2 regions of the Streptomyces sp. NPDC022910 genome follow, and region 2 is predicted to be linked to the other one. Evidence: predicted binding sites of a transcription regulator. Region 2 holds the regulator's gene; the other holds the start of a gene.
The links. The regulator HrcA, encoded in region 2, represses chaperone genes, less so after heat shock. The targets are predictions, from matches to a motif close to TTNGCACTCNGNNNNNCNGAGTGCNAA.
Positions count from the first base shown of each region.

Region 1: a site for HrcA is predicted at 6,705-6,731, ahead of groES (co-chaperone GroES). Genes of this name have one in related genera too.

Region 1 is NZ_JBVHHL010000005.1:202,530-213,461, reverse strand. It holds gene ACZ3TS_RS07235 (LCP family protein) at 219-1,286, shown strand; gene ACZ3TS_RS07230 (YciI family protein) at 1,454-1,810, shown strand; gene ACZ3TS_RS07225 (RNA polymerase sigma factor) at 1,855-3,132, shown strand; gene ACZ3TS_RS07220 (class I SAM-dependent methyltransferase) at 3,133-4,308, opposite strand; partial or broken gene ACZ3TS_RS07215 (polysaccharide deacetylase family protein) at 4,399-5,366, shown strand; gene ACZ3TS_RS07210 (polysaccharide deacetylase family protein) at 5,363-6,175, shown strand; gene groES (co-chaperone GroES) at 6,878-7,186, shown strand; gene groL (chaperonin GroEL) at 7,336-8,961, shown strand; gene ACZ3TS_RS07195 (ester cyclase) at 9,029-9,736, opposite strand; gene ACZ3TS_RS07190 (SDR family NAD(P)-dependent oxidoreductase) at 9,855-10,628, opposite strand; gene ACZ3TS_RS07185 (MOSC domain-containing protein) at 10,697-10,932, opposite strand, start outside.
Region 2 is NZ_JBVHHL010000009.1:122,591-133,522, forward strand. It holds gene dnaJ (molecular chaperone DnaJ) at 1-940, opposite strand, end outside; gene hrcA (heat-inducible transcriptional repressor HrcA) at 941-1,960, opposite strand; gene ACZ3TS_RS11805 (MBL fold metallo-hydrolase) at 2,159-2,893, shown strand; gene ACZ3TS_RS11810 (DUF3097 domain-containing protein) at 2,928-3,791, shown strand; gene ACZ3TS_RS11815 (hypothetical protein) at 3,775-3,954, opposite strand; gene hemW (radical SAM family heme chaperone HemW) at 4,180-5,412, opposite strand; gene ACZ3TS_RS11825 (SpoIIE family protein phosphatase) at 5,453-7,390, opposite strand; gene ACZ3TS_RS11830 (AMP-dependent synthetase/ligase) at 7,882-9,756, opposite strand; gene lepA (translation elongation factor 4) at 10,022-10,932, opposite strand, start outside.

The DNA of each region.
Region 1 (10,932 bases), on a different contig from region 2:
CGTCAGCGCGTGGACGGCCAGGCGCACACCCCCTCGTCCTCCGCGCGGCACCGCACCGAATGTTTCGGGTGGTGCGGTTGCCTCCGAAAGTTCGGCCGCGTCGCCGACTGATTCTCTGGGTGAGGCCGAGCTGAGGGCGTGGTGAGAAGCGTGAGATCTTCCGAAGAATGGCGTTCAGAAGTCCCTGCTCGTAATAATTCGGACTTACGTTCCTCCGCGTGACTTCAGCAGACGAGCACGAGGACGCCGACGGGGAAGCCAAGAGAAGCGGTGGCCGGCGATCACGCCTGGTCAAGGCCGTCGGCGCCGTGGCCGCATGCGGCCTGGTCCTCGCGGTCGCGGGTGCCGGCTGGGCGTACTGGCACCTGAACCACAACATCAAGAGCGTCGACATCGACGGCGCGCTGGGCACCGACCGCCCGGCGCGCGCGGCGGCGGAGCCGACGCCCTCGGCCTCCGCGTCCGCCTCGCCCCTGCCCAGCGGCGCCCTGAACATCCTGGTCCTCGGCTCCGACTCGCGCAGCGGCGAGGCGAACGCGAAACTCGGCGGCGGGGACAGCTCCGGCGCCCGCTCGGACACGGCCATGGTGGTGCACATCGACGCGGGCCGCACCGAGGCGACGGTGGTGAGCATCCCGCGCGACACCCTGGTCACCCGGCCGTCGTGCCCGCTGGCCTCGGGCGGCACGACGGCCGTGGCGTACGGCTCGATGTTCAACAGTGCCTACTCGGTGGGCGGTCCGGTCTGCGCGGTCAAGACAATCGAGTCCATCACGGACATCCGCATGGACCACTACCTGGAGATCGACTTCACGGGGTTCGCGAAGCTGGTGGACGCGCTCGGCGGGGTCACGGTCACCACCGACCAGAACATCGACGACGACAAGAGCCATCTGCACCTGAAGGCGGGCACCCACCACCTGACCGGCAAGCAGGCCCTGGCCCTGGCCCGCACCCGCCACGGCATAGGCGACGGCAGCGACCTGGGCCGCATACGGCTGCAACAGAAACTGGTGAAGGCGCTGTTGGAGCAGATCGCCTCGACGAACCTGCTGACCGACCCCACCGAGCTCTACAAGGTCGCCGACGCGATCACGGGCAGCCTGACCACGGACACCGGCCTGGACTCTCTGCCGGAGCTGACACGCCTCGGCGAAAGCCTCAAGGGCCTGACGTCGAAAAACGTGAAGACGGTGATGATGCCGGTGGTGACGGCCCCCTCCAACCCCAATCGGGTGGTGGCGAAGGAGCCGGCGGCGAGCGAACTGTGGAAGTCACTGCGCTGAGGCCCCGGGACGTGTGAGCTCGACCGGTCTGAGTCTCTGACCTGCACAAACGACCTCGGAAAAATTTCTCGAAGAAATTCCGCGACTCGTGTCGATCCGTGCCGCATCCGTTCGACGCATGGGTGAGAGGCCGGGAAGAGCCCGGCCGTCCCACCCGAGGAGTCACCATGCCGCGTTACCTGTCGCTCGTGCGCATCGACGAGACCACCGCGCCCCCTCAGGGCCCGAGCCCCGAGCTGATGGAGCGGATGGGGGAGCTGATCGAGGAGATCACCAAGGCCGGGGTGATGCTCGACACCGCCGGTCTGACGCCGTCCGCGCAGGGTTCGCGGGTGCGCTGGGAGGACGGGAAGATCTCCGTCACGGACGGCCCGTTCACCGAGTCCAAGGAGGTCATCGGCGGCTACGCGCTCATGCAGTGCAAGGACAAGGCCGAGGCGATCGAGTGGGCCACCCGGTTCCTGAAGGTGCACGAGGAGTACTGGACGGTGACCTGTGAGGTCCGGGAGATCGCCGAGGGGTGAGATCTCCTTGGCGCCCGCCCGCCGGGGGTGTTGCATGGTGGGTTGTGGAACAGCAGCCCACCGCCACCCCCGGCCCGGACGGACCCGCCGGTGCGATCGAGACCGTCTTCCGGATCGAGTCGCCCCGCGTGATCGCCGGCGTCGCCCGTATCGTCCGTGACGTCGGTATCGCCGAGGAGCTGGCGCAGGACGCCCTGGTCGCCGCGCTGGAGCAGTGGCCGCGGGACGGCGTGCCCGACAACCCCGGCGCCTGGCTGATGGCGACCGCCAAGCACCGCGCGATCGACCTGGTACGCCGCCGGGAGCGGTACGCGCGCAAGCTGGCGGAGGTCGGCCGGGACCTGGAGGCGGCGCCCTACCACGTCGACGCACCGGCCGACCCCGACGACATCGACGACGACCTGCTCCGGCTCGTCTTCACCGCCTGCCATCCCGTCCTGTCCGCCGAATCCCGCATCGCGCTCACCCTGCGCCTGCTCGGCGGGCTGACCACGGCCGAGATCGCCCGGGCGTTCCTCATGCCGGAGGCCACCGTCGCCCAGCGCATCGTGCGGGCGAAACGGACGCTGGCGGCGAAGGGCGTGGCCTTCGAGGTGCCGTACGGACCCGAGCGGGAGGCGCGGCTGGGGTCGGTCCTGGAAGTCATCTACCTGATCTTCAACGAGGGGTACGCGACCACCGCCGGCGACGACCTGCTGCGCCCAGCCCTGTGCGAGGACGCGCTGCGGCTGGCCCGGGTCCTGGCCGAGTTGATGCCCAAGGAGCCGGAAGTGCACGGGCTCGCCTCGCTGCTGGAGTTCCAGGCGTCCCGCGCGGCCGCCCGCACCGGACCGCACGGCGAGCCCGTCCTGCTCGGTGACCAGAACCGGGCCCGCTGGAACCGCCTGCTCATCGCCCGCGGCATCGCCGCCCTCGGCCGCGCCGACGCGGTGGCCACCGGGGCCCCTGGCCCGTACGCCCTCCAGGCCGCGATCGCCGCCTGCCACGCGCACGCGTACAGCTACGAGGAGACCGACTGGGCGCGCATCGCCCTCCTGTACGGCCTGCTGGCCTCCCGGTCACCGTCGCCCGTCGTGGAGCTGAACCGCGCCGTCGCCGTCTCGATGGCCGAGGGCCCCGGTCCGGCCCTGGAGATCGTCGACCGCCTCGCCGCCGAATCAGCCCTGCGCGACTACCACTTGTTGCCCAGCGTCCGCGGCGATCTGCTGGCCCGTCTGGGGCGCACGGCCGAGGCCCGCACGGAGTTCGAGCGCGCCGCCCTGCTCGCCCGCAACGAACGGGAGCGGGAGATGCTCGAGGCACGTGCGCAGGAGTGTCACTAGCTAGGCCACCGGGTGTCCCAGCAGCATCGTCGGCGCGCCCGCCACCCGGGTGAGGAACACGGTCACGGCGTTCGGCCCGTGCGGCTTGGGCAGGACCTTACGGCGCAGTTCCTCCGGCTCGACCGCCGAGCCCCGCTTCTTCACGGTCAGGACGCCGACCTCCCGCTCCCGCAGCAGTGCCTTCAACTTCTTCACGTTGAAGGGGAGTCGGTCGGTGATCTCGTACGCGGTGGCGTACGGGGAGGCGTGGTGCTCGTCCGCCGTCACATACGCGATCGTCTCGTCGATCAGCCCGCCGTCCAGCTCCTCGGCCACCTCCGCCACCAGGTGCGCGCGGATCGCCGCGCCGTCGGGTTCGTAGAGATAACGGCCGAGCGGGCGCACCGGCGGATCGGGCAACCCGCGGCCGCGCAGCACCCGCGGGCCCGGGAGCAGGGTGGCCCGTACGAGCCCCGGTTCCGTGCCGAACCACAGCACTGCCTCCTTCACGTCCCCGGCGTCCGAGATCCACTCCGCCTCCGCCCCGGCGGGAACCGCCTCGTGCGGAATGCCCGGCGCGACCTTCAGGGCGGCGTGCGGCGCCTTCCGGGCTGTGGCCACGGCCCAGGACAGCGGGGGCGAGTACGCCTCCGGATCGAAGATCCGCCCGCGTCCGCCCCGCCGCGCGGGGTCGACGAAGACGGCGTCGTACGAGGACACGTCCACCTCCGTGACGTCCGCCTCGCGCACCTCGATCAGCGCGGACAGGTCCAGCGCGTCGGTGTTCGCCCGCGCCACCGCCGCCGTCAGCGGGTCGCGGTCCACGGCCAGGACCCGGATGCCGGCCCGGGCGAGGGCGATCGCGTCGCCGCCGATGCCGCAGCACAGGTCGGCGACGGAGCTCACGCCCAGTGCCCGCAGCCGCTCGGCGCGGTGGGCCGCGACAGCGGTCCTGGTGGACTGTTCGACGCCGTTCGGCGTGAAGAACATGCGCTCCGCGTCCTCGGCGCCGAACTTCGCCGCCGCCCGCTCGCGCAGCCGCGCCTGTGCGAGGGCCGCCGAGACCAGCTCTGCGGGGTGCTCGCGGCGCAGCCGGGTCGCGACGGCCAGTTCCTGCGCGGGAGTGGTGCCGCGTACCTCGTCGAGGAGGGCGCAGCCCTCGGGGGTGAGCAGGGAGGCGAAGGAGAGGTCGTTCACCCGGTCATTGTCGGCCAGTCGGTGGATGAGGTGCGTCCTGCCGCGGTGTCGGCCCCCCGTGGGTGTCGGTGGCTGGAAGGATCCGGCATCATGCGACCCGTACGACAAAATGATGAAAAGGTGGAAAAACGTCCCGCGGGACGTGTGAAGCCTTTGCACGCGCGGAGTTCGCGGGGTGCCGGGTCGACGGCGGCGGCGCGTGCCACCCTCGTCCTGCTCGCCGTCACCGCCCTCGCGGCGGGCTGTTCCCGGACCGAGGTGCACGGCGCGCACGGCCAGCAGCCCCTGAAGGCACCGCCGGTGGGCGCTCTCGACGAGCATGCCACGAAGTCGCGCACCCTGTACGCCCAGCGTGCGGCGGCCGTCAAGCGCCGGGGAATCGAGAAGGTGCCGCTGATCGCGCCTCCGCCCCCGGCGCAGCAGCCGGTGATCACCTTCCGCAAGGGTTTCGAGGTCCAGGACGGCGACGACCTGCCACCGATCTTCACGACCGTCCCCACCAAGGACAAGGCCGTCTTCCTCACCATCGACGACGGAGCCGAGAAGGACCCCGAGTTCCTGGGCATGATGAGCGACCTGAAGATCCCGTACACGGCGCTCCTCAGCGACTACCTGATCAGCGACGACTACGGGTACTTCCGGAAGAAGCGCGATCTCGGTGTCACGCTCGACAATCACACCCTGCACCACCCGTACCTGCCGGGGCTGTCGTACGAGGAGCAGCGACAGGAGATCTGCGGCATGCAGGACGTGATGGGCAGGGAGTTCGGCAGGCGTCCGACGGTCTTCCGGCCGCCGTACGGCAACTACAACCGGGACACCTGCGCGCGGCGAAGTCCTGCGGCATCAAGTACTCGCCGATCTGGGACGCGGAGGTCTTCGTCGACCACTGGGAGTACCGCGAGTGGGACCGCAGCCTGCGCCCCGGCGACATCGTCCTCACCCACTTCCGGGGCAGGTCGGACTGGCAGGGCACGATGCCCGAGCTGATCCGCCGGTTCCTGAAGAGGGACACGGACGAGGGGTACGCGGTGGCACGCTTGGAGGACTACCTGTGAGGGCACGGCGACGGCTGCGGGTGCTGCTGGCCGGGGTGCTCGCCGTCGTGCTCCTGTCCGGCTGCGCCCAGTCCGTCGACCCCATCGAACGGCTGGGCAAGAAGGCGGCGCAGAAGGTGCACCGGCCGCACGGGCGGCTCGATCGGACGTTCCGCCGCTGGGGACTCAGCGCCCCGCTGGCGCCCGCGCCCCGGCCGGCCCGTCCCCCGGCCGGCAGCGCGGGCTCCGCGGGAGCGGGGCTGCCGACCGTCCTCGACCGTGTACCCACCCGTGACAAGGTCGTCTTCCTGACGTACGACGAGGGCGTCGAGAACGACCCTCGGTTCGTCGACATGGTCCGTGAACTGCGGCTGCCGGTCAGCGTGTTCCTCACGGGCAGTGCCGTCGGGCCGGGGCGCGCGCGCGTCGCACGGCTGCGGGACGCGGGTGCGGTCATCGAGAACCACATCCCGGACCACGCGGGGCTGCGCGGTCGTCCGTACGAGGACCAGCGCGCGGAGATCTGCGGTCAGCGGGACCGGCTGAAATCCCGTCTCGGACTGAGTGCCCGGCTGCTCCGCCCGCCCCACGGCACGTACGACCGCACGACGCTCCGCGCGGCGGCGGACTGCGGCGTCACGGCTCTGATCCTGTGGCGCCCGGCACCGGAGGAACGGTACGGCAGAGGGATGTCCCTCGGCCCCGGCGACATCGTCCGCCCCCACGAGCCGGGCCGCCCCCTCGCCTCCCTGACCACGGAGACGACCCGCATCCTGCGCCGCATCCAGGCGAGCGGATTCACAGTGGCCCGCCTGGAGGATTACCTGTAGCACCGACCGCATCGACCACGACCCCTAGGGGGCCGTCCGGGCGAACTCCGCGGTGAGCGGGCTCGGTCGGCCGGGCGTTGGGAGAAGCCCCCGGGGCGTTCCGCTCGCGCGTGCTGGGCCCGGGGGCCCTGCGCGGTTCTTCCATTCCCGCGCCGGGCCGACTCGGCCTGCGCTCTCGGCACGGCGGTCGGGGCGAGCAGGGCGCGCGTGGTCGTCCGATCGGCCACGCCCGGCGCCGGGCGACTCAGCCGACGAACCACACACGATTGCTGGGCCGGCACATGCGAGCGGGCGCACCACAGCCGTCCCTCAGCGCCCCGCCCACGCGCTGCGCGGGGACTCGGTCGGTCGGGGAATCTGCCTCGCCCATCCGCTGCCGCTCGGCACCCAGCCCGTCCGGCGTTTCAGGACTAGGCCGTTCAGGCCGATAAGAGGGGTCCGGGAGCGCAGCCCCCCACGGCGGTCGCCCCGCACCCGGGTGCGGATCGGGCTCCCGGCGACCGCACACCCCGCGCCGCGCCGCAGCCAACTGGCACTCCGCTTGACCGAGTGCTAATCGCGGTCATAGTCTCGGCTCTGGCACTCGCCACCGGAGAGTGCCAACTAAGCGACGGGCAGGTCCGGCACCCGCGACGACGGATCGACCTGGTCGCCACCTCAGACAGTTAACCCCGTGAGATCTCCGAAGGGGGAGGTCGGATCGTGACGACCACCAGCTCCAAGGTTGCCATCAAGCCGCTTGAGGACCGCATCGTGGTCCAGCCGCTGGACGCCGAGCAGACCACGGCCTCTGGCCTGGTCATCCCGGACACCGCCAAGGAGAAGCCCCAGGAGGGCGTCGTCCTGGCCGTGGGTCCGGGCCGTTTCGAGAACGGCGAGCGCCTTCCGCTCGACGTCAAGACCGGCGACATCGTGCTGTACAGCAAGTACGGCGGCACCGAGGTGAAGTACAACGGCGAGGAGTACCTCGTCCTCTCGGCTCGCGACGTGCTCGCGATCATCGAGAAGTAATTCACCGAAGCAGACTGCTGTGAGCTGCGCCCCTGGCCCCCGCGACCGTTGATCAGCCGGGCGTCGGGGGCGCGGTTCGTTCTTCACCGCGACGTCGGCCGCTCCACGAGGGCGGCCGGGGGTCGCATTCGAGAGGACTGAAACGCTCCATGGCGAAGATCCTGAAGTTCGACGAGGACGCCCGTCGCGCCCTCGAGCGCGGCGTCAACAAGCTTGCCGACACGGTCAAGGTGACGATCGGCCCCAAGGGCCGCAACGTCGTCATCGACAAGAAGTTCGGCGCGCCGACCATCACCAACGACGGTGTCACCATCGCCCGTGAGGTCGAGGTCGACGACCCGTACGAGAACCTCGGCGCCCAGCTGGTGAAGGAGGTGGCGACCAAGACCAACGACATCGCGGGCGACGGTACGACCACCGCCACCGTGCTCGCCCAGGCCCTGGTGCGCGAGGGCCTGAAGAACGTCGCCGCGGGTGCCTCCCCGGCCGCCCTGAAGAAGGGCATCGACGCGGCGGTCAAGGCCGTCTCCGACGACCTGCTGGCCACCGCCCGCCCGATCGACGAGAAGTCCGACATCGCCGCCGTCGCCGCGCTGTCCGCCCAGGACCAGCAGGTCGGCGAGCTCATCGCCGAGGCGATGGACAAGGTCGGCAAGGACGGTGTCATCACCGTCGAGGAGTCCAACACCTTCGGCCTGGAGCTGGACTTCACCGAGGGCATGGCCTTCGACAAGGGCTACCTGTCGCCGTACTTCGTGACGGACCAGGAGCGCATGGAGGCCGTCCTGGACGACCCGTACATCCTCATCCACCAGGGCAAGATCGCCGCCATCGCGGACCTGCTGCCGCTGCTGGAGAAGATCATCCAGTCGAACTCCTCCAAGCCGCTGCTGATCATCGCCGAGGACGTCGAGGGCGAGGCCCTGTCCACGCTCGTCGTGAACAAGATTCGCGGCACGTTCAACGCCGTCGCCGTGAAGGCCCCCGGCTTCGGCGACCGCCGCAAGTCGATGCTGCAGGACATGGCGGTCCTCACCGGCGCCACGGTCGTCGCCGAGGAGGTCGGCCTCAAGCTCGACCAGGTCGGTCTCGACGTGCTGGGCACCGCCCGCCGCGTCACGGTCACCAAGGACGACACCACCATCGTCGACGGCGGTGGCAAGGGCCAGGACGTCCAGGCCCGCATCGGCCAGATCAAGGCCGAGATCGAGACCACGGACTCCGACTGGGACCGCGAGAAGCTCCAGGAGCGCCTCGCCAAGCTGGCCGGCGGCGTGTGCGTGATCAAGGTCGGCGCCGCCACCGAGGTGGAGCTGAAGGAGAAGAAGCACCGTCTGGAGGACGCCATCTCCGCGACCCGCGCCGCGGTCGAGGAGGGCATCGTCTCCGGTGGTGGTTCCGCGCTGGTCCACGCCTCCAAGGTGCTGGAGGGCGGCCTGGGCAAGCAGGGCGACGAGGCCACCGGTGTCGCGATCGTCCGCCGCGCGGTCGTCGAGCCGCTGCGCTGGATCGCCGAGAACGCCGGCCTCGAGGGCTACGTCATCGCCTCCAAGGTCGCCGAGCTGGACAAGGGCCAGGGCTACAACGCCGCGACGGGCGAGTACGGCGACCTGATCAAGGCCGGCGTCATCGACCCGGTCAAGGTCACCCGCTCCGCCCTGGAGAACGCCGCCTCCATCGCCTCCCTGCTGCTGACGACCGAGACCCTGGTCGTCGAGAAGAAGGAAGAGGAGGAGCCGGCCGCGGCCGGCCACGGCCACGGTCACGCCCACTGACGCGGACCGCGAACCGTACTGAGCGAAGGCCCGGCGACCCCTCGGGGCGCCGGGCCTTCGCCCTGCCTCAGGTCTCCAGCTCGTCCAGCGCCCCGAGCTGCGACAGCAGTCCCAGCCGGTCGTACTGCCACCAGCCCTCGACGATCTTCCCGTCCTCATCGCACCGGAAGATGGTCATACCGGTCATGCTGACGTTCCGGCCCGTGGCCGGGATCCCCAGGAAGTCGCCGATGTGCCGGGCCTTCCAGGTCCACCGGGTGCACACCTGGTCGCCCTGGGCCATCTGGTCGTCGACGATGAACGCGAAGTCGAAACCGCCGCGCCACATCTCGATCTCGCGGCGCATCGCGTCCATCCCGATGGTGTCCTGCTCGTTGGCGGGATCGTGGTCGTGGTAGTTCTCGGCGAGCAGGCCGTCGAGCGGCGGCAGCTCACCCCTCATGGCGAGGACCTCGAAGTACCGACGGACGTTCGCGGCGTACAACTGCTCGTCCCGCACCACGTCCAGGTCCGTGAACGTGGGCGTCTCGTCGCAGAGCGCGACCATCTCACGGAAGGTCCGGTCGGTCTCGGGAAGGCTCGAGTTCCGCATCGCCTCCTCGTACGAGGGGAACTCGACGATCTCTATGAAGTGCGAGTCGTCGGACCGGTCCTTGCCGATCACGCTGTGGGTCGCGGTGCGTTTGCCTCTGGTCTGCTCGACCCATGTGTCCATGAGCCGGTTCACCTCGTCGAATCGGCTGGTCTTGCAGTCGATGAGCTGCACAAATGTCATGTGACGCCGCCTCCGGCCCCCCTGGCTCCGGCAGATACGCCCATCTTCCCACCCGAGGGGCGGCGTCACCTGTCCTGCCGAGGCCCGTACCCGGGCCGCCGATTGCCGTGACCTGGGCCTACTGCGGTCCGTACTTGCGTCCCGTCCGCGAGGTGATGCCGCCCAGCAACGCGCGCGGCGTCACCTTCACCACGCCCATCAGCGCCTTGTACCGCGGGTCCGGAATGGACAGCGTCCTGCCCCGGGCCAGGTCCGCGAGGGCGGTGGCGACCAGCTTGTCCGCGTCCAGCCACATCCAGCCCGGGATGTTCTCCGTGCCCATTCCGGCGCGCTGGTGGAACTCGGTACGGACGAAGCCCGGGCACAGCGCCATCAGCCGTACGCCCGACCCGGCCAGGTCCCGCGCCGCGCCCTGCGTGAACTGCACGACCCATGCCTTGGACGCCCCGTACGTGCCGCGCGGGACGAACGCCGCCACCGAGGCCACGTTGACGACCCCGCCGCGGCCACGAGTGCGCATCGACTCCGCCGCCGCGCTCGTCAGCCGCAGCACCGCCTCGCAGTGCACCTTGAGCATCCGCAGCTCGTCCGCCATGGGGACCTCGAGATAACGGCCCTTGTTGCCGAAGCCCGCGTTGTTGACGAGCAGGTCGACCGGGTTCCTCAGATCCGACAGACGCGTGGCCACCGCCTCGATGCCCTCGTCGCTGGCCAGGTCCGCGGTCAGCACCTTCGCCTCGATGCCGTGCCGGTCGTGCAACTCCGTCGCCTGTTCCCGCAGCCGTTTGGTGTCGCGTGCCACCAGGACCAGGTCATGGCCCTCGGAGGCCAGCCGCCGTGCGAACGCGGCGCCGATGCCCGCGGTCGATCCCGTAATCAGAGCCGTTGTCATGGGCCAACGATAGTGACCCGGACTGACGGAGTCCGTTCGCCGGACCGGGCATCTCACCGACTTCGGGATCAACGTCCGTACAGCCCGCGCGAGTTCCCCACCGGGTACTTCCGCGCGTACTCCCGCGCCGCCGCCGCGGTCTCGGGGTGCAGCGCGTCGACCGCCGCCAACAGGCCGGGCAGCAGATGCCGTTCAGTGGTGGACGCGCGGAACTGGAGGGCCACGGTGACGTCGTGATCGGGCCGGTGCACGATCGCGATCGGGTCTCCCGCCCGTATCTCACCCGGTGCGACCACACGCAGAT
Region 2 (10,932 bases):
TGACGCCGCGGCCGTGCAGCGGGATCGACTGCCCGGACTGCGTACCGGGACGGATGTCGACCTCCTCCAGGCCGTCCAGCGTCTCCAGCGGGACCTTCGTGCCGAGGGCCGCCGCCGTCATCGGGATGGTGACCGTGCAGTGCAGGTCGTCGCCGCGCCGCTGGAAGGTCGGGTGCGGCAGCTCGTGGATCTCGACGTACAGGTCGCCGGCGGGACCGCCGCCGGGGCCGACCTCGCCCTCGCCCGCGAGCTGGATCCGCGTGCCGTTGTCCACACCCGCGGGGATCTTGACCGTGAGCGTCCTGCGGGAGCGCACCCGCCCGTCGCCCGCGCACTCCGGGCACGGGTTCGGGACGATCGTGCCGAAGCCCTGACACTGCGGGCACGGCCGGGAGGTCATGACCTGACCCAGGAAGGACCGCGTGACCTGCGAGACCTCACCGCGGCCGCGGCACATGTCACAGGTCTGCGCGGAGGTGCCGGGCGCGGCACCCTCCCCGTTGCAGGTGTTGCAGACGACGGCCGTGTCGACCTGGATGTCCTTCGTCGTGCCGAAGGCCGCCTCGTCGAGCTCGACCTCGAGCCGGATCATGGCGTCCTGGCCCCGGCGGGTGCGCGAGCGCGGTCCGCGCTGCGACGCCGTGCCGAAGAACGCGTCCATGATGTCCGAGAAGTTCCCGAAGCCGCCCGCGCCGAAGCCACCCGCGCCGGCGCCGCCCGCCTGGGACAGCGGGTCGCCGCCGAGGTCGTAGACCTGCTTCTTCTGCGGGTCCGAGAGCACCTCGTACGCGGCGTTGATCTCCTTGAACCGCTCCTGCGTCTTGGGATCGGGGTTGACGTCCGGGTGCAGCTCGCGGGCGAGCCGACGGAACGCCTTCTTGATCTCCTCCTGCGACGCGTCACGGCGCACGCCGAGTACGGCGTAGTAGTCCGTGGCCACTTACGACTCCGCCAGGATCTGTCCGACGTACCGTGCCACCGCTCGTACCGCTCCCATCGTTCCCGGGTAATCCATGCGGGTCGGTCCGACCACGCCCAGTTTCGCTACTGCCTCGCCGCCCGAACCGTAGCCCACGGAGACGATGGACGTGGAGTTGAGTCCCTCGTGTGCGTTCTCATGACCGATACGCACCCGCATGCCCGGATCCTTCGCCTCGCCGAGCAACTTGAGGAGCACGACCTGCTCCTCGAGCGCCTCGAGGACGGGACGGATGGTGAGAGGGAAGTCATGCGCGAAGCGGGTGAGATTGGCGGTGCCGCCGATCATCAGCCGCTCCTCGGTCTCCTCCACGAGCGTCTCCAGCAGGGTGGAGAGCACCGTCGCGACCGTGCCGCGGTCCTCCGGTTCCTCGAAGGCCTCGGGCAGGTCCTGGACCAGCTGCGGAACGTCCGCGAAGCGGCGGCCGGCGACCCGGCTGTTGAGCCGCGCGCGCAGATCCGCGAGAGACGTTTCTCCGAAGGGGGCCGGGCAGTCGATCATGCGCTGCTCGACGCGGCCGGTGTCCGTGATCAGCACGAGCATCAGCCGGGCCGGGGCCATCGACAGCAGCTCCACGTGCCGCACCGTCGAGCGCGTCAGCGACGGGTACTGCACGACGGCGACCTGCCGGGTGAGCTGTGCGAGCAGCCGTACCGTACGCGTCACGACGTCGTCGAGGTCGACGGCGCCCTCCAGGAAGTTCTGGATCGCGCGGCGCTCGGGCGGACTCATCGGCTTGACGGCCGCGAGCTTGTCGACGAAGAGGCGGTAGCCCTTGTCCGTGGGGATGCGTCCGGCGCTGGTGTGCGGCTGGGCGATGTAGCCCTCCTCCTCCAGCGCGGCCATGTCGTTGCGGACGGTGGCCGGGGACACACCGAGCTTGTGCCGCTCGGTGAGCGCCTTGGAGCCCACCGGCTCCTCGGTGCCGACGTAGTCCTGGACGATGGCGCGCAGCACTTCGAGCCTGCGTTCACTGAGCATCGCGCGCACCTCCAGCTGTCTGTCCGTCCCCTTGACGCTTCCCCTGGCACTCTGCGCGTGCGAGTGCCAGCACCCCGCAGTCAGTGTACGGCGGTCGGGTACGCCCCGGGCAAGGCCGGGCCGCGCCCTGGTACCGACGTGTACCGACCTGTCCCGGGGTGTCCTGCCAGGCGGGAGGTCTGGGGATAGCGTCGCCTTATGACGGTGCTCTGGGAAGGGTCCGGGTGGGAGACGCTCGGTCCGAGGGCGGGGCGCAGACGGCTCCCGGTCTGGGACTGCACAGCCGGGCTGGTCGTCGGCGAGCGCGCGGCGCTCATGATTGACGCGGGGTCGAGCCTGGGCGAGGGAACACGGTTGCGCACCGAGGCGCGGCGGCTGCTCGCGCCCCTGGGCCCGGACCGGCGTGTGACACATCTCGCGCTCACGCATCCCCATTTCGACCATGTCTTCGGGGCGGCGGCGTTCGCGGACGTGGAGGTGTTCGGGGCGGTGGGCATCGACGGGGTGCTCGTCCACGAGCGCGGCGAACTGGTCGCGGACGCGGTGCGCAACGGCCTGGACCCGGATGGGGCGACCGAGGCCGTGGACGTGCTGGTCCTCCCCCGCCACCAGGTCTCGGGCGAGTGGACGCTCGACCTGGGCGGGGTGCAGGTGCTGCTCGCGAATGTGGGACCGGGCCACACGGCCCACGACCTGGTGGTCCTCGTCCCCGGGGAGCGGGAGGTGGTGTTCTGCGGGGACCTGGTGGAGGAGTCCGGCGAGCCCCAGGCCGGCCCGGACGCGATTCCCTCGCACTGGCCGGCGGCCCTTGACCGGCTGCTGGAGCTGGGCGGGGAGGACGCGGTGTACGTGCCGGGGCATGGTTCGGTGGTGAACGCCGGGTTCGTCCGTTCCCAGCGCGACGAACTGGCGGCCCGTTTCGGCGTGTCGTAGGAACCGGTGGACACCTTCTCCTATCGTCATCCGAATGCGCCCACCCGTCTCCCACCACCGCCCTTCCAACGAGGGCCCTTCGGGCCCGCACCCCCGTTCGTACTCGCCGGACCTGACCCCGCCGTGGAAGAAGCCGCAACCCGTGCCGGAGGTTCCGGCGGACCCCGGTCTGGTGGTGGAGGAGCCGAGCACAGGCTTCTGCGGCGCGGTGATCCGCTGCGAGGCGGGCACGGTGACGTTGGAGGACCGCTTCGGCAAGCACCGCGTGTTCCCGCTGGAGCCACGCGGCTTCCTCCTGGAGGGCCAAGCGGTGACGTTGGTGCGCCCTTCTTCATCGGCGCCGGTACGCCCCACACGTACGGCCTCGGGCTCGGTCGCCGTCCCCGGCGCACGCGCACGCGTGGCCCGCGCCGGCCGGATCTACGTGGAGGGCCGCCACGACGCGGAACTGGTGGAAAAGGTCTGGGGCGACGACCTGCGCATCGAGGGCGTGGTGGTGGAGTACCTGGAGGGCGTCGACGACCTGCCGTCGATCGTCTCGTCCTTCTCCCCCGGCCCCGACGCCCGCCTCGGCGTCCTGGTGGACCACCTGGTCTTCGGCACGAAGGAGTGGCGCATCGCCGAGTCGGTGACGAGCGAGCACGCACTGGTGGTGGGCCACCCGTACATCGACATCTGGGAGGCGGTGAAGCCGGCGGCCCTGGGCATCGCAAAGTGGCCGCGCGTCCCGCACGGCCAGGACTGGAAGAAGGGGGTGTGCCGGGCGCTGGGGTGGCCGGAGAACACGGGGGAGGCGTGGCGGGGGATTCTGGCGCGGGTGCGGTCCTACAGGGACCTGGAGCCGGAGTTGTTGGGGAGGGTGGAGGAGCTGATCGACTTCGTCACCGCGCCGGGATAGACCGAAACTCGCCGGTGTGGATGCCGGTGTCCAGCACGGGCAGGTGCAGCATCTCCCCGAACTTCCAGTTCCGCCGGCTCCGGTAGTCGGCGCACTCGCCCCTTCCGTGAGGCTCGGTGAGCACCAGGCATTCCGCCGCTGCCGCATCGACGATCAGATACACCGGCTCCGCGGGACACCGTCCTGGACGTCCTCCACCGTGCGGTTGTGCACCAAGTCCGGGCATCTCGTCATCACGATGTCCCCTCGCAGCAGCTCAGCCCTGACGCCCTCAGGGACTTCGAGCGTGCCGAAGACTCGATCGCCTGCCTGTCGTTCATGGCTGCACGCCAGGAACGCGACACACATCCGCAGCGGCCCTTGAACTGCGATCCACCACGACGAGTGATCAGTCCACCAGGTCCCGCACCACCGCATCCGCCAACAGCCGCCCCCGCAGCGTCAGAACGGCCCGCCCCTCCTCGTACGGCCCCTCCTCCAGCAACCCCTCCGCCAGCGCCCGACGAGAGGCCACCAGCCCCTCCTCCCGCAACAGCGACAACGGCACCCCCTCCCGCAGTCGCAGCTCCAGCAGGATCCGCTCCACCCGGCGGTCCTCCTCCGACAGGAGCTCGCGGCCGGCCCCCGGGGAGCGGCCCGCCGCCAGTGCCGCCGCGTACGCCCCCGGGTGCTTCGCGTTCCACCAGCGCACCCCGCCCACGTGACTGTGGGCGCCGGGGCCCGCACCCCACCAGTCGGCGCCACGCCAGTACAGCTCGTTGTGGAGGCAGCGGCCGGAGTCGGACGTGGCCCAGTTCGAGACCTCGTACCAGTCGTAGCCCGCCCCCGCCAGCACCTCGTCGGCGATCAGATAGCGGTCCGCGTGGACGTCGTCGTCCGTCATGGGGATCTCGCCCCGGCGGATGCGGCGGGCCAGCTGCGTACCCTCCTCGACGATCAGCGCGTACGCCGATATGTGGTCGGGGCCCGCGCTCAGCGCCGCGTCCAGCGATGCCCGCCAGTCGTCGTCCGACTCCCCCGGCGTGCCGTAGATCAGGTCCAGGTTGACGTGCTCGAAGCCCGCCGCCCGGGCCTCGGCCACACAGGCCTCGGGGCGGCCCGGGGTGTGGGTGCGGTCCAGGATCTTCAGTACGTGCGGGCGTGCGCTCTGCATGCCGAAGGAGATCCGGTTGAAGCCGCCCTCCCTCAGCGTGGCCAGGTACCGCTCGTCCACCGACTCCGGGTTCGCCTCCGTGGTCACCTCCGCGTCGTCCGCGAGCCCGAACTCGTCGCGGATCGACCCCAGCATCCGTACGAGGTCCTCCGCTGCCAGCAGCGTCGGCGTGCCGCCCCCGACGAAGACTGTGCGGACCTCGCGCGGGTCGCCGCCCAGCACCTTGCGGGCCAGGCGGATCTCCTCGATCAGCGTCTCGGCGTAGTTGTCCCGGGACGCCAGCACCCCGCCCGTGCCGCGCAGCTCCGTCGCGGTGTACGTGTTGAAGTCGCAGTAGCCGCAGCGCGTCGCGCAGTACGGCACGTGGAGGTAGAACCCGAGGGGGCGCTCGGCGGCCTCGGCCAGGGCGTGCGCGGGCAGCGCGCCGTCCTCGGGAACGGGCTCGCCGTCGGGAAGTGCGGAAGGCATGTCCTCCATTGTCCCGTACCGCCGGGACAAGCCACTCCGCTCATTCCGCCTGCAGCACGAGCAGCGCCAGATCGTCCTCCGGCGGCTTCCCGCCGAACTCGTGCACCAGCCTCCGGATCCGTTCCGCGATCAGCTGTGCGCTCAGCCCGGCGCAGCCGGCAAGTGCCGCCGCCAGTCCGTCCCCGTCGTCGAACTGACGCGACCCGCTGCGCCGCTCGGTCACCCCGTCGGTGACGCACAGCAGCGTGTCGCCGGGGTGCAGCTCGAAGGTCTCGCAGGTGTACGCCACGTCCTCGACGACCCCGAGCAGCGTCTGCGACTGCGCCATGGCCCGTACGCCGCCGTCCGGGCCCAGTAACAGCGGCAGCGGATGCCCGGCGGCGGCGAGCGTGCAGCGCACCCCGCCCTCGACGGGGACCAGCTCGCCGTGGAGAAGGGAGAGGAAGCGGGCGTGCGGGCCGTCGTCGGCGACCGGCATCGGCGCGCCCGCGGCGACGAGCGCCCGCGCCGCGGCGTCCGAGGCCTCGGTCGCGTCGTCCAGCAGCAGCTGGTTGAGACGGTCCAGGACGTCGGGGACCGCGTAGCCCTCGCGGGCCAGCAGCCGCAGCCAGGGCCGGGCCAGACCGATCACCACGGCCGCCTCCGGCCCCTTTCCCTGGACGTCACCGAGCGCGAAGCACCAGCGTCCGTCGCCGGCCGGGAAGATGTCGTAGAAGTCGCCGCTCGGTCCGCCCTTGTCGCAGGGCTCGTACACGAGCGCGCTGCGTACCCCCGGGATCTCGGCGACCGCTCCGGGCAGCAGTCCGCGCTGCAGCACCCGGCTGATGGTGGCCTGGCGCGCGTACTGCCGGGCCGCCCCGATGGCCAGCGCCACCCGGCGGCTCAGGTCCTCCACGAGCCCGGTGACCTCGTCGGGGAAGCACAGCAGGCCGGCCCGCCCGATGACGAGTGTGCCCAGCGGCCGCCCGCCGGCGATCAGCCGGTACGCGAGTGCCGCCCCGGTCGCGCCGCGCGCACCCAGCGCCTCGCCGGGCCAGGGCACGGTCACCGCCCGGGAGCGCACCGACTCGGGCAGCCGGGGCGGGTCCTTCTCCAGCGCCCGGCGCAGCTCCTCGATGCAGTTCTCGCTGCCGTGCCAGACGCGGGCGAGCCGGGGCCCGGGGGCGACCGCCGCCTCGGGCCCGTGCCAGCCGGTCGCCTCGTCCTCGAGCCACACCGCACACCAGTCGGCGAGCCGTGGCACGAGGAGCTGTCCGGTGAGCGCGGCGACCAGGTCCTCGTCGAGCTGCCCGGCGAGCAGGTCGGATGCCTCGGCGAGGAAGGAGAGGGCGCCGCGGCCCCGCCAGTCCCGGTCGTGCACGACGCGGGCCGGCTCGGCGAAGGCGGAGAGGTCGGGTCCGAGGACCTCGGCCGCGCTCAGCCCGCGTTCCAGTGGCCTCTCACTGGCATACGCATCGAGCTCGTCCTCGACGTCGAGGGCGCCGTCGAGGGGCAGCTGCGCCCAGACGGTCTTGGTGCCGGTGCGGTAGGTGATCCCCCAGGCCGTGGAGAGCGCGGAGACGAGCCGCAGCCCACGCCCGTACTCCGGTATGCCATAGGGGTGTTCGGTGCTGTCGTCCCGTACCGCGCGGGAGGGGTGGTGGTCGGAGACCTCGACGACGAGGCCGGGCGGCCCGTCCTCCGCGTCCTGGAGACGGCACGCGACGTCGACGTCCGTGCCCGCGTGCACGACGGCGTTGGTGACGAGTTCGCTGACGACCACCAGGGCGTCGTCGGCCAGCCGTTCGGTGAAGGTGTCGGGCTCGGCGGCCCGGGCCCAGTCGGTCAGGGCGGCGCGCACGATCCGGCGGGCGGCGCCGGCCGCGAGCGGGCCCCCGGGCAGCGTCGTGCGCACCACCGCACGCACCCCTGCGCCCTCCGGCGCAGGGGTATCAGGGGCACGGGAAACGGTCTCCCGTTGCGTGGGAATGGCCCCCATGGACAGCTCCCCAGGCAGTTCGGACGAATACGCCTCTGGCGATGCGGACAGAGTGACAGATCGACCACGCCCATAAGCGCCGAGTTACCGAAGTGAGCCGCCATGAGTGAGAACAGTGCTACAGATGTGTTCGAAGACGGACAGATTCGAGCATCGAATCTCCGTCCTCTCGCGGCGATGACAGCCGCCGGGACGGACCCCTGGTGGCCCCGGCGGCCGACACGACGCGCGTGGACCGCGAGGTCGGTCATGAGGGCCAGTCGGGCGGGTGCGCCGTTGTCGAACCTGCACCGCAGGAAACCAGCAACTGAAGCGCCTGACCGGGGACGGTTCCGGACCGGGCGGAGTTGCGTACCCAGGTCCGGGAACCACGGCATCCGGTCGCGGGGGTTCGCGCCACCTGAGGTGCGCGGGGAACTGCGCGAGCAGCCACCGACGGCCCGCAGAGGGCCGACGGTGGCTGCTCGACCTCGGCCCTCCCGGCGGAGCGACTACGCCTCGCGCGTCCCGGCGTACATCTCGTCGATCAGATGCTTGTACTCCCGCTCCACGACCGGCCGCTTCAACTTCAGGCTCGGCGTGATCTCACCGTGCTCCACGTCGAGGTCACGGGGCAGGAGACGGAACTTCTTGATGGTCTGCCAGCGCTGGAGGCCCTCGTTCAGCTGCTTGACATAGCCGTCGACCATCTCGACCGTGGCGGGCGCGGCGACGACCTCGGCGTACGGCTTGCCCTCCAGGCCGTTCTCCTTCGCCCACTCCAGGATGGACACCTCGTCGAGGGCGATCAGCGCGGTGCAGAAGTTCCGGTCGGCGCCGTGCACGAGGATGTTGGAGACGTACGGGCACACCGCCTTGAACTGGCCCTCGACCTCGGCAGGCGCGATGTACTTGCCGCCCGACGTCTTGATGAGGTCCTTCTTGCGGTCGGTGATGCGCAGATAGCCGTCGGGCGACAGCTCGCCGATGTCGCCGGTGTGGAACCAGCCGTCCGCCTCCAGCACCTCGGCGGTCTTGTCCGGCAGCCCGTGGTAGCCCTCCATGATGCCGGGGCCGCGCAGCAGGATCTCGCCGTCGTCCGCGATGCGCACCTCGGTGCCGGGCAGCGGCTTGCCGACAGTGCCCGTCCGGTACGCCTCTCCCGGGTTCACGAAGGAGGCCGCGGAGGACTCCGTGAGGCCGTAGCCCTCCAGGATGTGGATGCCGGCGCCCGCGAAGAAGTACCCGATCTCGGGCGCGAGGGCGGCGGAGCCGGAGACGCAGGCGCGCAGGTTGCCACCGAACGCCTCGCGGATCTTGGCGAAGACGAGCGCGTCGGCGACCTTGTGCTTGGCGCCCAGGCCGAAGGGCACGGCGTGGGTGCCGGTGCGGCGGAAGTTGTCCTGCGAGACCTTGGCGTACTCGCGCGCGACTTCGGCCGCCCACTGGAAGATCTTGTACTTGGCGCCGCCACCGGCCCGCGCCTTGGCCGCGACCCCGTTGTAGACCTTCTCGAAGATGCGCGGGACGGCCGCCATGTAGGTGGGCTGCACGACCGGCAGGTTCTCGATGATCTTGTCGACGCGGCCATCGACCGCGGTGACGTGCCCCACCTCGATCTGGCCCGAGGTGAGCACCTTGCCGAAGACGTGCGCGAGCGGCAGCCACAGGTACTGCACGTCCTCGCTGCCGACCAGACCGGTCGCCGCGATCGCCTTCGCCATGTAGGCCCAGTTGTCGTGCGGCAGACGCACGCCCTTGGGGCGGCCGGTGGTGCCTGAGGTGTAGATGAGGGTGGCGAGCTGGTCCTTGGTGATCGCCCCGACCCGCTCCTTGATCAGCTCGGGGTGCTTCTCGAGGTGGGCGGCGCCACGTGATTCCAGCTCGGCGAGGGTGAGCACCCGGTCATCGGTCTCGACGCCCTTGGGGTCGATCACCACGACGTGGGTCAGCTCGGGCAGCTCGCCGCGCTTCTCCTGCGCCTTGGCCAGCTGCTCCACGTTCTCCGCGATGAGCACCTTGCTCTCGGAGTCGGAGAGGATGAAGGCCGACTCCTCGGCGTTGGTCTGCGGGTAGACGGTCGTCGTGGCCGCGCCGGCACACAGGATGCCCAGGTCGGCGAGGATCCATTCGACCCGCGTGGAGGAGGCGAGCGCCACCCGCTGCTCCGGCTGCACACCCAGCTCGATCAGTCCGGCCGCGATCGCGTAGACCCGCTCGGCGGCCTCGGCCCAGCTCAGCGACTTCCAGTCGTCCGGGCCCTGGCCGGAGGCCGGGGGCACGGGGTAGCGGTACGCCTCGGCGTCCGGCGTGGCCGCCACGCGCTCCAGAAAGAGGGCCGCCACGGACGGCGGACGGTTCTCGATCAAAGTCTGTGTGTCGCTCACGACATCCTCCGGGGCCCGCGATGGTGCGGCTGGCTCATTGCGGCTGGCTACTACGGCTGGCTACTGCGGCTGGTGTCACTCACGCATCGTTGTTTAACTCGCGAGTAACTATCGAGCAGGGATCAGGGTAGAGCCCGACCGGCCGGTGCGTAAGAGGCGGCGGCCTGTCACTTCCTACAGAGAGCGACCGGGTGCGTGCACAGGGGCCCGCCGCACTTTCGTACGACGAGCCCCCGTTCGGCCCGGTTTTCACGGACTACCCGCGTTACTTCTTGCCCTTGGCCGACCCCGCGCTGTCATCGCTGGACAGGACAGCGATGAAGGCCTCCTGGGGAACCTCCACGGAACCCACCATCTTCATCCGCTTCTTGCCCTCCTTCTGCTTCTCCAGCAGCTTCCGCTTGCGGGAGATGTCACCGCCGTAGCACTTGGCGAGGACGTCCTTGCGGATGGCGCGGATGGTCTCGCGGGCGATCACCCGGGAGCCGACGGCGGCCTGCACCGGCACCTCGAAGTTCTGCCGCGGGATGAGTTCCTTCAGCTTGGCGACGAGACGTACGCCATACGCGTACGCCTGGTCCTTGTGGGTGATCGCCGAGAAGGCGTCGACCTTGTCGCCGTGCAGCAGGATGTCCACCTTGACCAGGGAGCTGCTCTGCTCGCCGGTGGGCTCGTAGTCGAGGGACGCGTATCCGCGGGTCTTGGACTTCAGCTGGTCGAAGAAGTCGAAGACGATCTCCGCGAGGGGCAGCGTGTAGCGGATCTCGACCCGGTCCTCGGACAGGTAGTCCATGCCGAGCAACGTGCCGCGGCGGGTCTGGCACAGTTCCATGATCGCGCCGATGAACTCGGTGGGCGCGAGGATCGTGGCCCGTACGACGGGCTCGTACACCTCGGCGAGCTTCCCCTCGGGGAACTCACTCGGGTTGGTCACGACGTGCTCTTCGCCGTCCTCCATGATCACGCGGTAGACCACGTTGGGGGCGGTGGCGATCAGGTCGAGACCGAACTCGCGCTCCAGCCGCTCGCGGATCACGTCGAGGTGGAGCAGGCCGAGGAAGCCGACGCGGAAGCCGAAGCCCAGGGCTGCGGAGGTCTCCGGTTCGTAGACGAGCGCGGCGTCGTTGAGCTGGAGCTTGTCGAGGGCCTCGCGCAGGTCGGGGTAGTCGGAGCCGT